Regions from separate parts of the Streptomyces sp. NPDC005374 genome, predicted to be linked through region 1. Evidence: riboswitches for the same ligand, from Rfam matches in the RefSeq annotation. Region 1 holds a riboswitch; the other holds the start of a gene.
The links. A riboswitch is a leader RNA that binds a small molecule or an ion and turns the genes downstream of it on or off. The one in region 1 is predicted to bind cobalamin.
Positions count from the first base shown of each region.

Region 1 (7,457 bases):
TCTGGAACCTGCTGACCTGGCTGGTGGGCCTGCCCTCCAGTTCCTCGCACGCCCTGATGGGCGGTCTGATCGGCGCCACCATCGCCTCGGCGGGCATGGGCGCGGTCCACGGTGACGCGCTCGTCACCAAGGTCCTCATCCCGGCGGTCGCGGCTCCCATCGTCGCGGGCGTCGCCGCCATGCTGGCCACCCGCCTCTCCTACACCCTGGGCAAGAAGGCCGACGGCAAGGCCGCCGCGAAGGGCTACCGCACCGGGCAGATCGCCTCGGCCGGCCTGGTCTCACTCGCCCACGGCACGAACGACGCGCAGAAGACCATGGGCATCATCACCCTCGCCCTGGTCGCCGGCGGCGTCGTCGCTCCCGACTCCGACCCGCCCACCTGGGTCATCCTGTCGGCGGGCCTCGCCATCGCGCTCGGCACCTACCTCGGCGGCTGGCGCATCATCCGCACCATGGGCAAGGGCCTGACCGACCTCCAGCCGCAGCAGGGCTTCGCCGCCCAGACCAGCGCGGCCACCGTCATCCTGGCCTCCTCCCACCTCGGCTTCTCCCTCTCCACCACGCACTCCGTCTCCGGTTCGGTGATGGGCGCGGGCCTCGGCCGCAAGGGCGGCGTCGTCCGCTGGTCCACGGCCACCCGCATGTTCGTCGCCTGGGGCCTGACGCTCCCGGCGGCGGCCCTGGTGGGCGCCCTGGCCGAGTCGGTCACCAACCTCGGCGACTGGGGTACGGCGGCTGTGGCGGTCTTCCTCGTCGCCTCCAGCGCGGCCATCTGGAAGATCTCGCGGCGCGAGGTCGTGGACGCGTCGAACGTCATCGACTCCGACGAGCCGGCCGGCGTGGTGACCACGGCGATCGCCGCCGTGACCCCGCCGCCCGTGGGCACGGTGACCGAGGACCTCACGGCCACGATCCCGGCCCCGACCGCCGCCGCGATCTCCACCCCCGTCACCACGGAGCCGGCCGCCCCGCCGGCCGCCGTCTGAGTCCGCACCCCAGCGCTAAGGAAGCCTCACCATGAAGATCGACTGGGAAGCGCTCGGCTCCGTCTTCGGCGTCAGCCTCGTGGTCACCGTGGGCCTCGTGGCCCTCTTCACCCTCGGCATCATGGGCCTCTCCCGTCAGGAGAGGGCCACGGCCCAGGGCGACTCGGCGACCCTCGCGGTCACCGGCGCGTACGTCTGCTTCGCCGCGTGCGCGGCGGCGGTGGCGTACGGCATCTCCCTGATCGTGGCCTGACGGCACCGATCGTTCGACGGCCGGGGGGGGGGGGGGGGGGGGGCGGGGGGGGGGCCCCCCCCCCCCCGGGGGGGGGGGGGCCCCGCGCCCCCCCCGGGGGGGGGGCGGCGGGGGGGCGTGCCCGCCCCCGCCCGGCGCGGGCCCGGCCCCCCCGTCTCGCTGCCGGCCGGGGGCTGACGGGAACGGCGGGGCCAGACCCCCCCCGGCCGTCCGTGTGCTGCGGGTCCACCGTCTCCCCGGCCGGTGGTGTGGGGTTCTGCACACTCTCCCGCCGCAGGTCAACAGCAAGTTGACTGCCGTTCGGGTGCGTGGTGGACTGCCGGAGCCATGTACGACGGCAGCAGAGGAAGCCGGTTCAAGTCCGGCGCGGTCCCGCCACTGTGACCGGGGTAGGTAGCCCCGGGAGCCAGGAACTCTCGCCGTCGGTCTCGTCGAACCAGGGCGTGGACACCCTGAGTGAGGACATATCGCGATGCCCGCCTGCCCTTCGAGGTACCGCACCCGCTCGCTTGCCGACCCCACGGCCGGCTGACCCGATGCGTGCCGATCGCGTCTTCGCGTACGGCGCCGCCGCCGGACTTGTCGGGGATCTGCTGCTCGGTGATCCGCGCCGGGGACATCCGGTCGCCGTGTTCGGGCGCGCGGCCGGGGCCGTGGAACGGGTGCTGTGGCGGGACCACCGCGGGTGGGGCGCGCTGCACACCGCCGTGTGTGTGGGCGGCGCGATGGCGCTGGGTGCCGTCGCGGAACATGTCGTACGTCCGTCCCGTACCGCTTCCGTCGTGCTCACCGGTGCTGCCACCTGGGCCGTTGTGGGCGGGACTTCACTCGTGCGGGAGGCCCGGGTCATCGGGCGGGCGTTGGAGGCGGGGGATGTCGAGGCGGCCCGGGACCGGCTGCCGCATCTGTGCGGGCGGGATCCGCAGGCCCTCGACGCCGACGGGATCGCGCGGGCCGTGGTGGAGTCCGTGGCCGAGAACACCTCCGACGCCGTCGTGGGCGCCCTCGTGTGGGGGGCCGTCGGCGGGGTGCCGGGGCTGCTCGGGTTCCGGGCCGTGAACACGCTGGACGCCATGGTGGGGCACAAGTCGCCCCGGTACCGGCGGTTCGGGTGGGCCGCCGCCCGGTTCGACGACCTCGCCGGGTGGCCCGGGGCGCGGCTCACCGCCGTGCTCGCCGCTGTCGCCGGGGACAGTCCACGGGGTGCCGTGCGGGCTTGGCGCCAGGACGCGCGCAGACATCCGAGTCCCAACGCCGGTCCTGTGGAGGCCTCGTTCGCGGGGGCCCTGGGTGTGCGGCTCGGGGGGACGCTGTCGTACGCGGGGCGGGTCGAGCATCGGCCCGTGCTGAATCAGGGAGGGCGCGCTGTCGCCACCGCCGACATCGAGCGCGCCGCGCGGCTCTCGCGGCGTGTGGGGCTGCTGGCGCTCGGCGTCGGTGTCGTCGCGCGGATCGCCGTGAAGGGACGTGGGGCATGAGCGGTGGGGGGCTGCTGGTCGCCGGTACCACCTCCGACGCCGGCAAGAGTGTCGTCACCGCCGGGATCTGCCGGTGGCTGGTGCGGCAGGGAGTGAAGGTCGCGCCCTTCAAGGCGCAGAACATGTCCCTCAACTCGTTCGTGACGAGGGAGGGGGCCGAGATCGGGCGGGCCCAGGCCATGCAGGCGCAGGCCTGCCGGGTCGAGCCGACCGCGCTCATGAACCCCGTGCTGCTCAAGCCGGGTGGCGAGCAGAGCAGTCAGGTCGTGCTGCTCGGGAAGCCCGTGGGCGAGTTGAGTGCCCGGGGGTATCACGGCGGGCGGCAGCAGCAGCTTCTCGGGACGGTGCTCGACTGTCTCGCCGAGTTGCGGGGCACGTATGACGCGGTGATCTGTGAGGGGGCCGGGAGTCCGGCCGAGATCAATCTGCGGCGCACCGACATCGTCAACATGGGCATCGCCCGCAACGCCGGGCTGCCCGTGCTGGTCGTCGGGGACATCGACCGGGGCGGGGTCTTCGCCTCCTTCTTCGGGACCGTCGCGCTGCTCTCCCCCGAGGACCAGGCGCTGATCGCCGGGTTCCTCGTCAACAAGTTCCGGGGTGACGTCTCGCTGCTCGAACCCGGGCTCGACATGCTCCACGGGCTCACCGGGCGCCGTACCTACGGTGTGCTGCCCTTCCAACACGGGCTCGGGATCGACGAGGAGGACGGGCTGCGGGTCTCGCTGCGGGGCACGGTCCGGGAGTCGAACACCGCTCCGCCCGTCGGGGAGGACGTCCTGCGTGTCGCCGTCTGTGCCGTTCCCCTGATGTCCAACTTCACCGACGTGGACGCCCTGGCCGCCGAACCCGGCGTCGTGGTGCGGTTCGTGGACCGGGCGGAGGAGTTGGCGGACGCCGACCTCGTCGTGATCCCGGGGACCCGGGGGACCGTCCGCGCGCTGAAGTGGCTGCGGGAGCGGGGGCTCGCGGAGGCCATCGGCCGCAGGGTCGCCGAGCAGCGGCCCGTCCTCGGCATCTGCGGCGGGTTCCAGATCCTCGGCGAGCACATCGAGGACGAGGTCGAGAGCCGTCAGGGGCATGTCGAGGGGCTCGGAGTCCTGCCCGTGCGGGTGCGGTTCGCCCGCGAGAAGACCCTCACCCGGCCGGTGGGCGAGGCCCTCGGCGAGCACGTCGAGGGGTACGAGATCCATCACGGGGTCGCCGACGTCAGCGGCGGAGAAGCCTTCCTCGACGGCTGCCGCGTCGGCCAGACCTGGGGCACGCACTGGCACGGTTCGCTGGAGTCGGACGGGTTCCGGCGGGCGTTCCTGCGGGAGGTGGCGGCCGCCGCGGGCCGCCGGTTCGTGCCGGCCCCCGACACCTCGTTCGCCGCGCTGCGCGAGGAGCAGCTCGACCGGCTCGGCGACCTGATCGAACAGCACGCGGACACGGACGCGCTGTGGCGGCTCATCGAGTCCGGTGCGCCGCAAGGACTGCCTTTCATTCCACCGGGAGCGCCCGCATGAGCACAGTGTTGTTGTTGTCGACCGCCGACACGGATCTGCTGGCGGCCCGGGCCGCCTCGGATGCCGGGTACCGGATCGGCAACCCGACGCGCGTCGACGTCACGGACGAACTGCCCGCGCTCCTCGACGGCGCGGACATCGCCGTCGTACGGCTGCTCGGCGGCAAGCGGGCCTGGGAGGACGGGCTGGCCGCCCTGCGGTCCTCGGGCATCCCTACCGTGCTGCTGGGCGGGGAGGCCGTCCCGGACGCCGAGTTGATGGCGGACTCGTCGGTGCCCGCCGGTGTTGTGGCCGAGGCGCTGAAGTACCTCGTCGAGGGCGGGCCGGACAACCTCACCGAACTCGCCCGGTTCCTTTCCGACACCGTGCTGCTGACGGGCGAGGGGTTCGTCGAGCCGCGGAAGATGCCGGAGTACGGCGTCCACGGCTCGTACGCCTTCGAGGAGGGCCGTGCGACCATCGGCGTGCTCTTCTACCGGGCCCATGAACTCAGCGGCAACACCGCCTTCGTGGACACCCTGTGCGAGGCGATCGAGGCGCGCGGCGCCAACGCCCTTCCCGTGTACTGCGGTTCACTGCGCGGGGCCGACGCCGAGTTCTACGAGCTGCTGGCCAAGGCCGACTGCCTCGTCGCCACCGTCCTCGCCGCCGGCGGCACCCACGCCTCGCAGGCCTCGGCCGGCGGGGACGAGGAGGCCTGGGACATCGGCGCGCTGGCCGACCTCGACGTGCCGGTGCTGCAAGGGCTCTGCCTGACGTCGTCGAGGGCCCAGTGGGACGGGTCCGACGCGGCCCTCTCCCCCATGGACGCGGCGATGCAGGTCGCGATCCCGGAGTTCGACGGGCGGCTCATCACCGTGCCGTTCTCCTTCAAGGAGCAGGGACCCGACGACGTCCCGGTGTACGTGGCGGACCCGGAGCGGGCCGCGCGGGTCGCCGGGATCGCCGTGCGGCACGCGCGGTTGAAGTACAAGCCGAACGCGGAGAAGAAGCTCGCGCTGGTCTTCACCGCGTATCCGACCAAGCACTCGCGGGTCGGCAACGCGGTGGGTCTCGACACGCCCGCTTCGGCGGTGCGGGTCCTCGACTCGCTTCGGGACGCCGGGTACTCGCTCACCGAATACCCTTCAGGCGGCGACGAGTTGATCCACCGGCTCATCGAGGCCGGCGGTCACGATGTCGAGTGGCTGACCGAGGACCAGCTGGCGTCGGCGCCCGCGCGGGTGCCGCTCGCCGACTACCGGGCGTGGTTCGACACGCTCGACCCGAAGCTGCGGGACGCCATGCTGGAGGCGTGGGGCGAACCGCCGGGCTCGCTGTACGTCGACGGGGACGACATCGTGCTGGCCTCGCTGCAGTTCGGGAATGTCGTCGTGATGATCCAGCCGCCGCGCGGTTTCGGGGAGAACCCGATCGCGATCTACCACGACCCGGACATGCCGCCGTCGCACCACTACATGGCCGCGTACAGGTGGCTGGAGAACTCTTTCGGTGCCGACGCCGTCGTCCACATGGGCAAGCACGGCACGATGGAGTGGCTGCCGGGCAAGGGCCTTGGTCTCAGCGGGAGTTGTGCGCCGGACGCGGTGCTCGGTGAGCTGCCGTTGATCTACCCCTTCATCGTCAACGACCCCGGTGAGGGCACCCAGGCCAAGCGGCGCGGGCACGCCACCGTCGTCGACCACCTGGTGCCGCCGATGGCGCGTGCCGACACGTACGGCGACCTGGCCAAGCTGGAGCAGCTGCTGGACGAGTACGCGCTCGTCTCCGATCTGGACCCGGCCAAGGCCCCGGCCGTCCGGGCGCAGATCTGGACGCTGGTGAAGGCGGCCGAGCTCCATCACGACCTGCATGTCGACGAGCAGCCGGACGACACGGCGTTCGACGAGTTCGTCATGCACATCGACGGCTATCTGTGCGAGATCAAGGACGTGCAGATCCGTGACGGGCTGCACATCCTCGGCGGTGGTCCGGTGGGTGAGCCACGGGTCAACCTCGTGCTCGCCGTGTTGCGGGCCTCGCAGGTGTGGGGCGGTCAGGCCAACGCCCTGCCGGGGCTCAGGGCCTGCCTCGCGGCCCATTACGGGCTCGTGGAGAAGGAGTTGCTCGCCGAGCCGGGCGCTCCGGTGAAGGTCCCGGTCGAGCTGTCCGACCTCGTCGAGGGCCCGTCCCGTTCGGCCGCCGACGCGATCGACCTGCTGGAGCAGCTGTGCCGGCGCCTGGCGGAGCGGATGGAGGACCTCTCCTGGGACACGGCGGCGGCCGCGCCCCTCGTCCGTGACGTCCTCGGCACCGAACTCCCCGACGCCGTCGCGGTGTTGGAGTTCGCCTGCGACGAGGTCGTACCCCGGCTCGCGCGCACGACGGACGAGATCGACCACATCCTGAAGGCCCTGAACGGCGGCTTCGTCCCGGCGGGTCCTTCCGGTTCGCCGACCCGTGGGCTCGTCAACGTCCTGCCGACCGGCCGGAACTTCTACTCCGTCGACCCCAAGGCCATTCCCTCCCGGCTGAGTTGGGAGGTCGGACAGGCGCTCGCCGACTCCCTCGTGCAGCGGTACCTCCAGGACACCGGCGACTACCCGAAGTCCGTCGGCCTGACGGTCTGGGGCACGTCCGCGATGCGTACCCAGGGCGACGACATCGCCGAGATCCTGGCACTGCTGGGCTGCCGTCCGGTGTGGGACGAGGCCTCGCGCCGGGTCACCGGCTTCGAGGTGATCGGCCTCGCGGAACTCGGGCGGCCGCGCATCGACGTCACCGTCCGGATCTCGGGCTTCTTCCGGGACGCCTTCCCGCACGTGGTCGGGCTGATCGACGACGCCGTGCGCAGGGTCGCCGAGCTGGACGAGCCCGCCGAGCAGAACTTCGTGAAGGCGCACGCCGACGAGGACACCGCCGAGCACGGTGACCGGCGGCGGGCCACGGCCCGTGTCTTCGGGTCCAAGCCGGGGGCGTACGGGGCCGGGTTGCTCCCGCTGATCGACGCCCGCAACTGGCGTTCGGACGCCGACCTCGCCGAGGTGTACGCGGTGTGGGGCGGCTACGCCTACGGGCGCGGACTCGACGGGCGGGCGGCGCGCGGGGACATGGAGACCGCGTTCAGGCGGATCAACGTGGCCGCGAAGAACGTCGACACCCGTGAGCACGACCTCGTCGACGCCGACGACTACTTCCAGTACCACGGCGGCATGGTCGCGATGGTCCGCCACCTCACGGGCGCCAACCC
Region 1 covers NZ_JBIAKA010000017.1:238,496-245,952, reverse strand. The annotation lists gene ACFYRX_RS36100 (anion permease) at 1-989, shown strand, start outside; gene ACFYRX_RS36095 (hypothetical protein) at 1,021-1,242, shown strand; cobalamin riboswitch at 1,546-1,681, shown strand; gene ACFYRX_RS36090 (cobalamin biosynthesis protein) at 1,779-2,720, shown strand; gene ACFYRX_RS36085 (cobyric acid synthase) at 2,717-4,228, shown strand; gene cobN (cobaltochelatase subunit CobN) at 4,225-7,457, shown strand, end outside.

Region 2 (7,457 bases), on a different contig from region 1:
CAGTTCACCTTCCGGCACCTCGAAGTCGACGTCCCGCACGGTGGGTTCGGCAGCGCCGTCGTACGTCACGGAGACGTCCTCGAAGCGGATCACGACGACGGCTCCTTGGGGGCGGGGGCGAGGAACGCCGGCAGCAGACCGAGGAGGACGGCTGCGGCGGGCCGGACGGGGAGGGTGGGGGCGACCAGAGGAACCACGCCGGGATGCAGGGCCGCCGGATCGGTGACGCCCGCGAGGAACATCGCCGCCGCCACGGCCACGCCGGACCCTGCGATCAGGAAGGAACGGAGGTTCCAGCGGTCCGGGCGGTAACGGGTGCGCGGAGTACGGCGACCGCCCAGCCGCAGACCCGCGAGAGCGGCGGCGAGGCCGGCGAGGAGGACGGGGATGCCGTACGTGCCGCCCTCGGCGGTGAGCAGGCCGTACGTTCCCGCGCAGACGCCGAGCAGGCCGCCGAGTGTGAGGGCGGTCGTCGTACGGCGTACTCGGGGCGGAACCTGTGCCGTACGGCCGTAGCCACGGGCGTCCATGGCCGCGGCGAGGGCGACCGAGCGTTCCAACGCGCCCTCCAGGACCGGGAGTCCGACCTGGAGAAGGCCCCGCACACCGGAGTCGGGGCGGCCGCGCAGACGGCGGGCGGCGCGCAGACGCTGGACGTCGGCGATGAGGTGAGGGGCGAAGGTGAGCGCCACGACCACCGCGACGCCGAGTTCGTAGAGGGCGCCGGGGAGGGACTTGAGGAGGCGGTGCGGGTTGGCGAGGGCGTTCGCCGCGCCTACGCAGATCAGGAGGGTGGCCAGTTTCAGGCCGTCGTAGAGGGCGAACACGAGGGACTCCGCGGTGACCCGGCCGCCGAGGCGGATGCCCTGGGCCCAGTCGGGCAGCGGGAGTTGGGGGAGCGTGACGAGCACATGGGTGCCCGGGATCGGGGAGCCGAGGGTGATCGCGAAGAGAAGACGGACGAGGAGGACGGCGAGGGCGAGCTTGACGAAGGCGGCGTAGGAGTGGGACCAGGGGGTCCGGCGGCGGCAGGTCGCCACCACGTACGCGGAGGTGACGATCAGGAGGGTCAGCAGGAGGGGGTTGGTGGTGCGGGTGGCCGCGATGCCGAGGGAGAGGGACCAGAGCCACCAGGCCCCGGGGTGCAGGGACGCGGGCTGAACGGGGTGCGGGGACGCCGGCTGAGCGGTTGGGCTAGGCGGCATTCCTGCGCCGCCTCGTCTGCCACACCGCCGCCGCTCCCAGTACGGCGATCGCCGCCAGGCCCGCGAACAAGCCAACGGACGGGCCCCCGTCCGACCGGGCCGGCCCCTTCCCCTTCCCCGTCACCTGGTCCCCGCACCCGGCCTCCGGATACGCCGCGATCGCGCACAGCAGCGCGTCGGAGCCGTAACGGAGGGGTTTGGCCACCGCCGCCAAGGCCTCCGCCGTCGTCGCCTCCCGGGGGACCACCGCGCACTCCGTGCGGCCCGCCGGGGGCGTCTCGCCGGAGGGGGCGTCCGAAGCCGTCCCGAAGTCGATGACCAGCGCCACGCGTTTACGGCCGTCCCTAGCCGGTGTGTCCGCGCAGATCGCCGTGAACGACGCCGTCCCGCGGGGCTTTCGGACATCACCCGAGTCCGCGCTCACCGCGAAGCGGAAGCCCTGGACGTCTCCGTCGGAGGGAACCGAGGTCGACGGGCCCTGCGTGGCGTAGGTCCAGGTCGGGCCGGTGCGGTCCCAGAAGGACCAGTAGCGGTAGCCGGCGGCGTGGGCCGGGGTCGTGACCGACAGGAGGAGTCCCACCAGGAGGAGCAGTCCCACGAGGAGGGGTCCTACCGCCGGTCCCCGGCGGGTCACGGCTGCTTCCTCTTGTTGCGGTTGCTGAGGAGGAAGCCGATGCCGGCCCCGGCGGCGAGACCCGCGCCGACCATCCACCAGACGGACGTGCCGGAGTCGTCCTGCGACTTGGCGGCCGGCGTGGGCGTCGGCGCCGGCGCCGGTGTCGGTCCCGTCGCGGTCAGTTGCTTCACCAGGTCCGTGCCGCCGAAGTCGCGGGGGTCGGCGCCACCGACCCGCGCGGCGAGGATCAACTGGGCGTAGGCCGCCGGGCCGCTCTGCTCGGCCCACTTCGCGGAGTTCCGCTCCAGCCAGTGCAGCGGTCCCGCGGCCGCCGCGGTCCCGCCCCGCGCGGCCAGCGCCACGACCGCGTCGGCCGTGTTGCCGTAGTCGGGCTGGTCCTCGGCGCCGGGGAGGACGGACTTCAGGTAGCCCTCCTTCGCGACCGTCCTCGCCAGGTACGCCGCGCCGTTGGCCGCCGCCTGCTCCGGGGTGGGACGGGCCGCGTCGGCGCAGGTGAGGTCCGTCGCGGTGCCGGGCTTCGCCGAGGCCATGCCCAGGCCCAGCGCACCGACGACGGCCGCCGCCGTGGCGTCCGCGTTGGCCGTGAGCCGGCCCTTCTTGTCGGGCTGGTAGGCGAAGGCGCCCCCGTCGGCGCACGGCAGGGACAGCTTCAGCAGGGCCTCGTAGGGCGACTTGCCGTCCTTGAGGACCTCGGCGGGGTCGGCACCGGTGGCGTTCAGCGCGCCGATGACGACGGACGTCGAGTTGGCGTCGCTGGCCCCGCCAGGCGTGTAGCCCCAGCCGCCGTCCTTGTTCTGGACGGACTTCAGCCAGGTCACCGCCTTGCTGACCGCGGGGTCGTGCCCGCCGAGCGCGGACAGGGCCTGGACGGCGGCGGCGGTGCTGTTGGTGTCGACCATGACCTTGGCGTCGCAGGCCTTGGCCGGATCGGCGCGGTAGGCCGCGAACGCCCCGCTCGCGCACTGCTGCCCGGCCAGCCAGCCGACGGCCGCGGCGGCGGGCCCGACACCCACCCGGTGCAGGGCGATCAGGGCGAGGGACTGGCGCCAGACCCCGTCGTAGGTGGGATCGGTGCTGCCGTACAACCCGGACGGGACCGGTACCGGGGACGGGGAGGCGGCGACGGCGGGCGCGGCCGTGCCGATCACGACGGTGGCGGCCAGGACCGCGGCGCTGCGGCGGACGTGCATGATCGGCGGATGCCCTTCTCACGGAAGGAGCCGGACAGCACGGGAGGACCCCCGGGCGGCTCGGCTCCGTATACCTCGACGGTGCCGCGCACCGGCCGGTTGCCGGTGCACGTGAGCCGGTCACGAACCGTGCGGGGCAGTCCGGCTCACCGCGGGTGGAAGGCGGTTTACGGTTGCGGGTCAGCGCCGGATTTGCACCGGCTTCCCCCTGTACGGGTGTGATGACGACCCGGCCACTCTACTCGCCCGTAGGGAGGCCGCTGAGAGCCGCCTGTGCGGCCATGGCGCGACGCCTGCCCGATTCGGCGAACTCGACGCCGGGTGCGGGGTGCCGGGTGCCGGGTGTTGGGAGCGGCGTGGGGAGCGAGGGCCTCGACGGCGGCGGACGGGGGTGCCGGATCGGGAAGTCGTCGGACTGCGGCGCCGCTGTGGCTGGTCGCGCAGTTCCCCGCGCCCCTGATGCCGGCGCTGCGCGCACGTCGCCTAAACAGCCACGTACGTCACCGGTTCGCTCCCCGTCACCGCCTCCGCCCGGCCCAGTTTCACCAGCCGCCGCAGATGTGCCTCGGCCTCCGAGACCGCGATGGTCCTCGATCCGTACGGGATCTGCTCCCAGGGCCGGTTCCACTCCATGCGCTCGGCGAGCTGCCAGGGGGTGAGGGGCTTGGCGAGGAGGGAGTGCAGGTCGGTGAGGCGTTCCTCGTGGTGGGCGAGCAACTCCCGTACCCGGGCGGCCGCGTCGGTGAAGGCGTGCTGGTGGGCGGGGAGCACCTCGGCGGGGGCGAGGCGGCCGACGCGTTCCAGGGAGTCGAGGTAGTCGCCGAGGGGGTCGGTGACGGTGGTGTCGTCGGGGTCCTCGTACAGGCCGATGTGCGGGGTGATCTCGGGGAGCAGATGGTCGCCGGAGAACAGGCGGCCGTGGCCCGGGAGTTGGGCCGGGTGATCCTCCTCCAGGTGCAGGCAGACATGGCCGGGTGTGTGCCCCGGGGTCCAGATCGCGCGGAGCCTGCGACCCGGGAGGTCGAGGAGTTCACCGGGGACGATCTCGCGGTCGGGCAACGCGGGGGAGAAGCCGGGGAGTTCACGGCGACGGGCGGTGCGCAGGGGAGCCACGTGCTCCTCGGGGGCGCCCGCCGCCTCCAACTTGGCCGTCATATAGGTGTACCAGCGCTCGGCACGGGTCTCCCGGGTCCGGCGCACGATCGCGGAGTCCGCCGCGTGCATGGCGATCCAGGCGCCGGAGGCCTCCCGCACCGCGCCCGACAGACCGTGGTGGTCGGGGTGGTGGTGGGTGATGACCACGCCGTGGATCTCGCCGACGTCGGTCCCGCACGCGGTCAGCCCCTCGGCGAGGGTGTCCCAGGACGCCGGGTCGTCCCAGCCGGTGTCGACCAGCACCGGCCCGCGGTCGGTGTCGACGACGTACACGAGCGTGTGGCCGAGGGGGTTGTCGGGGATGGGGACCTGGACGGACCGGACACCGCCGCCGTGGTCGTGCACCTGCGCCATGGGCTCCCCAATCCCCGCTTCCCCGCATCCCCGCGTTCCGGACACTATAACTAGAACAGGTTTCGATGGGAGCCCGAGGTCACCAACAGCCGTGGTGCGCGGGCCGTGGACTCCTCCGACTGGAACTGGTATCAGTTCCGTATCTGATGGATCGTCAGTAAGCCGCCTCAGGGAGGCAGTCGCCATGGCCGAGCTCTTGGAACACGGACAGCTGTTCATCGGCGGGGAGTTGACCGACCCCCTGGGCACGGACGTCATCGAGGTGATCTCCCCGCACACCCAGGAGGTCATCGGACGGGTGCCGCACGCCTCCCGGGCGGACGTGGACGCGGCGGTCGCCGCCGCGCGCACCGCCTTCGACGAGGGACCGTGGCCGCGGATGTCCCTCGACGAGCGCATCGAGGTCGTGTCGAGGATCAAGGACGCCATCCTGGTACGGCATGAGGAGATCGCCCGCATGATTTCCTCCGAGAACGGCTCGCCGTACTCCTGGAGCGTCCTCGCGCAGGCTCTCGGCGCGATGATGGTCTGGGACTCGGCGATCACGGTCGCCCGGAACTTCACCTACGAGGAGACCCGCGACGGAGTCCTCGGGAAGATCCTCGTGCGCCGCGAGCCGGTCGGGGTCGTGGCCGCCGTAGTGCCTTGGAACGTCCCGCAGTTCGTGGCCGCCGCCAAGCTCGCGCCCGCGCTGCTCACCGGCTGCACGGTGGTGCTCAAGCCGTCCCCCGAGACGCCGCTGGACGCCTACATCCTCGCCGAGATCACCAAGGAGGCCGGGCTGCCGGAGGGCGTCCTGTCCATCCTCCCGGCCGACCGCGAGGTCAGCGAGTACCTGGTCGGACACCCCGGCATCGACAAGGTCTCCTTCACCGGCTCGGTGGGCGCGGGCAAGCGCGTGATGGAGGTCGCCGCCCGCAACCTCACCCGCGTGACACTGGAGTTGGGCGGCAAGTCGGCGGCGGTCGTGCTGCCGGACGCGGACGTCGAGGCGGCCGTCGCCGGGATCGTTCCGAACGCCTGGATGAACAACGGCCAGGCCTGCGTGGCCCAGACCCGCATCCTGCTGCCCCGCTCCCGCTACGACGAGTTCGCCGAAGCCCTTGCCGCGGCGGCCAGTTCACTGGTCGTCGGCGACCCGCTCGACCCGGCCACCCAGGTCGGCCCGCTGGTCGCCGAACGCCAGCAGCGCCGCAACCTCGACTACATCCGCATCGGCCAGGAGGAGGGCGCCAAGATCCTCACCGGCGGCGGACGCCCGGCGGGCCTGGACCGCGGCTGGTACGTCGAGCCGACACTCTTCGGCGATGTCGACAACTCGATGCGGATCGCCCGCGAGGAGATCTTCGGCCCGGTCATCTGCCTGCTGCCCTATGGCGACGAGTCCGAGGCCGTGAAGATCGCCAACGACTCCGACTACGGCCTGTCCGGCAGCGTGTGGACGGCCGACACCGCCCGCGGCATCGAGATCGCGAAGCAGGTCCGCACCGGCACCTACTCCGTCAACACCTTCAGCCTCGACATGCTCGGCCCCTTCGGCGGCTACAAGAACTCAGGCCTGGGAAGGGAGTTCGGCCCGGAGGGATACGGCGAGTACCTGGAGCACAAGATGATCCACCTGCCGGCCGGCTGGGAGGCGTGAGAGATGGAGGCGCCTCCCACGCGGGCCAACCCGGACGTGGGGACAGGGGACCGCTGGCACGTCGAGGTCGACCGCTCGCTCTGCATCGGCTCGGCGCAGTGCGTGCACACCGCCCCCGACGGCTTCCGCCTGGACACCGCCCGCCAGTCGCACCCCGCGGACCCGAAGACCGACGCCAACGAGAAGATCCTCGCGGCCGCCGAGAACTGCCCGGTCGAGGCCATCATGATCTCCCTGCTGGGCAGCGGGGAGCCGGTGTTCCCGCCCGAGGAGTGAGGACATACGCTCCTGCGGTCGTCGTAGGAGCGGGGTGGCATGGAGAAGTCCGAGGCCAAGGAGCTGATCGAGCGGGCGCGTTCGGCCTGGGAGGCCGAGGAGTGGCTGCGCGCCGCCGAACTATACGAGCGGGTGCTCGCGCACTACCCGGACCTGAACGCGAGCGCGGTGTGGTGGTACGACGCCGCGCTCGCCCACAAGTTCCTGCGCAACTGGGCCAAGGCGTACGAGCTGGGCCGTGAGGCCGCGGCCCGGGCCCCGCGCGGCGAGGGCGACCCGGCGTACTGGAACCTCGGCATCGCCGCCACGATCCAGCGGGACTGGGCGACGGCACGGGAGGCCTGGACCGGCTTCGGCATCGAACTCCCGGACGGCGAGGGGCAGATCGACGGCCGCTTCGGCGTCGCCTGCGTACGGCTCGACTCCGGCGGCGAGCGCGAGGTCGTCTGGATCGAGCGGCTGTGCCCGACCCGCGGCCGGGTCGTCAGCGTGCCCGTCTCGGGCGGACGGCGCTACGGCGAGATCGTCGTCCACGACGGCGAACCGAAGGGCGAGCGGGTCGTCGACGGCTCCACCTACCCCGTCTTCGACGAACTCCTGCTCTTCGAGGCGTCTCAACTGCCCACCCTGGAGGTCACGGTGGCGGCGGGCGAGGCGGCCGACCTGGAGGCACTCGTCGACCTGTTCACCGAGCACGGCTTCGGCGCCGAGCCCGCCAGCAGCGTCCGCCTCCTGTGCGCCTGCTGCAGCGAGGGCACCCACGAACAGCGACGCGCCGTCGACGCCGGCGCCCAGCAGGTCTCCCTCGCCGCCCCCGAGGACGAGGCCCGTCAGCTCCTGGAGCGGTGGGCGGGCGAGGCGGCGATCGGGCGGAGCTGGAGCGGTCTTTCGGCCGTGGGGTAGGGGACGTCGGCCGCGCGGAGAGGGCTGAACCGGGCTCGTCGGTTGCTGGACGGTGAGCGACGGGCGGGCCCGATGCGCGTCACGGCTGCCCCGCT
Region 2 covers NZ_JBIAKA010000011.1:45,771-53,227, reverse strand. The annotation lists gene ACFYRX_RS27190 (ABC transporter ATP-binding protein) at 1-93, opposite strand, end outside; gene ACFYRX_RS27185 (CbiQ family ECF transporter T component) at 90-1,205, opposite strand; gene ACFYRX_RS27180 (SCO2322 family protein) at 1,195-1,803, opposite strand; gene ACFYRX_RS27175 (prenyltransferase/squalene oxidase repeat-containing protein) at 1,836-3,032, opposite strand; cobalamin riboswitch at 3,147-3,286, opposite strand; gene ACFYRX_RS27170 (MBL fold metallo-hydrolase) at 3,516-4,541, opposite strand; gene ACFYRX_RS27165 (aldehyde dehydrogenase) at 4,726-6,183, shown strand; gene ACFYRX_RS27160 (ferredoxin) at 6,187-6,459, shown strand; gene ACFYRX_RS27155 (tetratricopeptide repeat protein) at 6,499-7,362, shown strand.
Region 2: another riboswitch for cobalamin. It lies ahead of ACFYRX_RS27175 (prenyltransferase/squalene oxidase repeat-containing protein); the one in region 1 lies ahead of ACFYRX_RS36090 (cobalamin biosynthesis protein).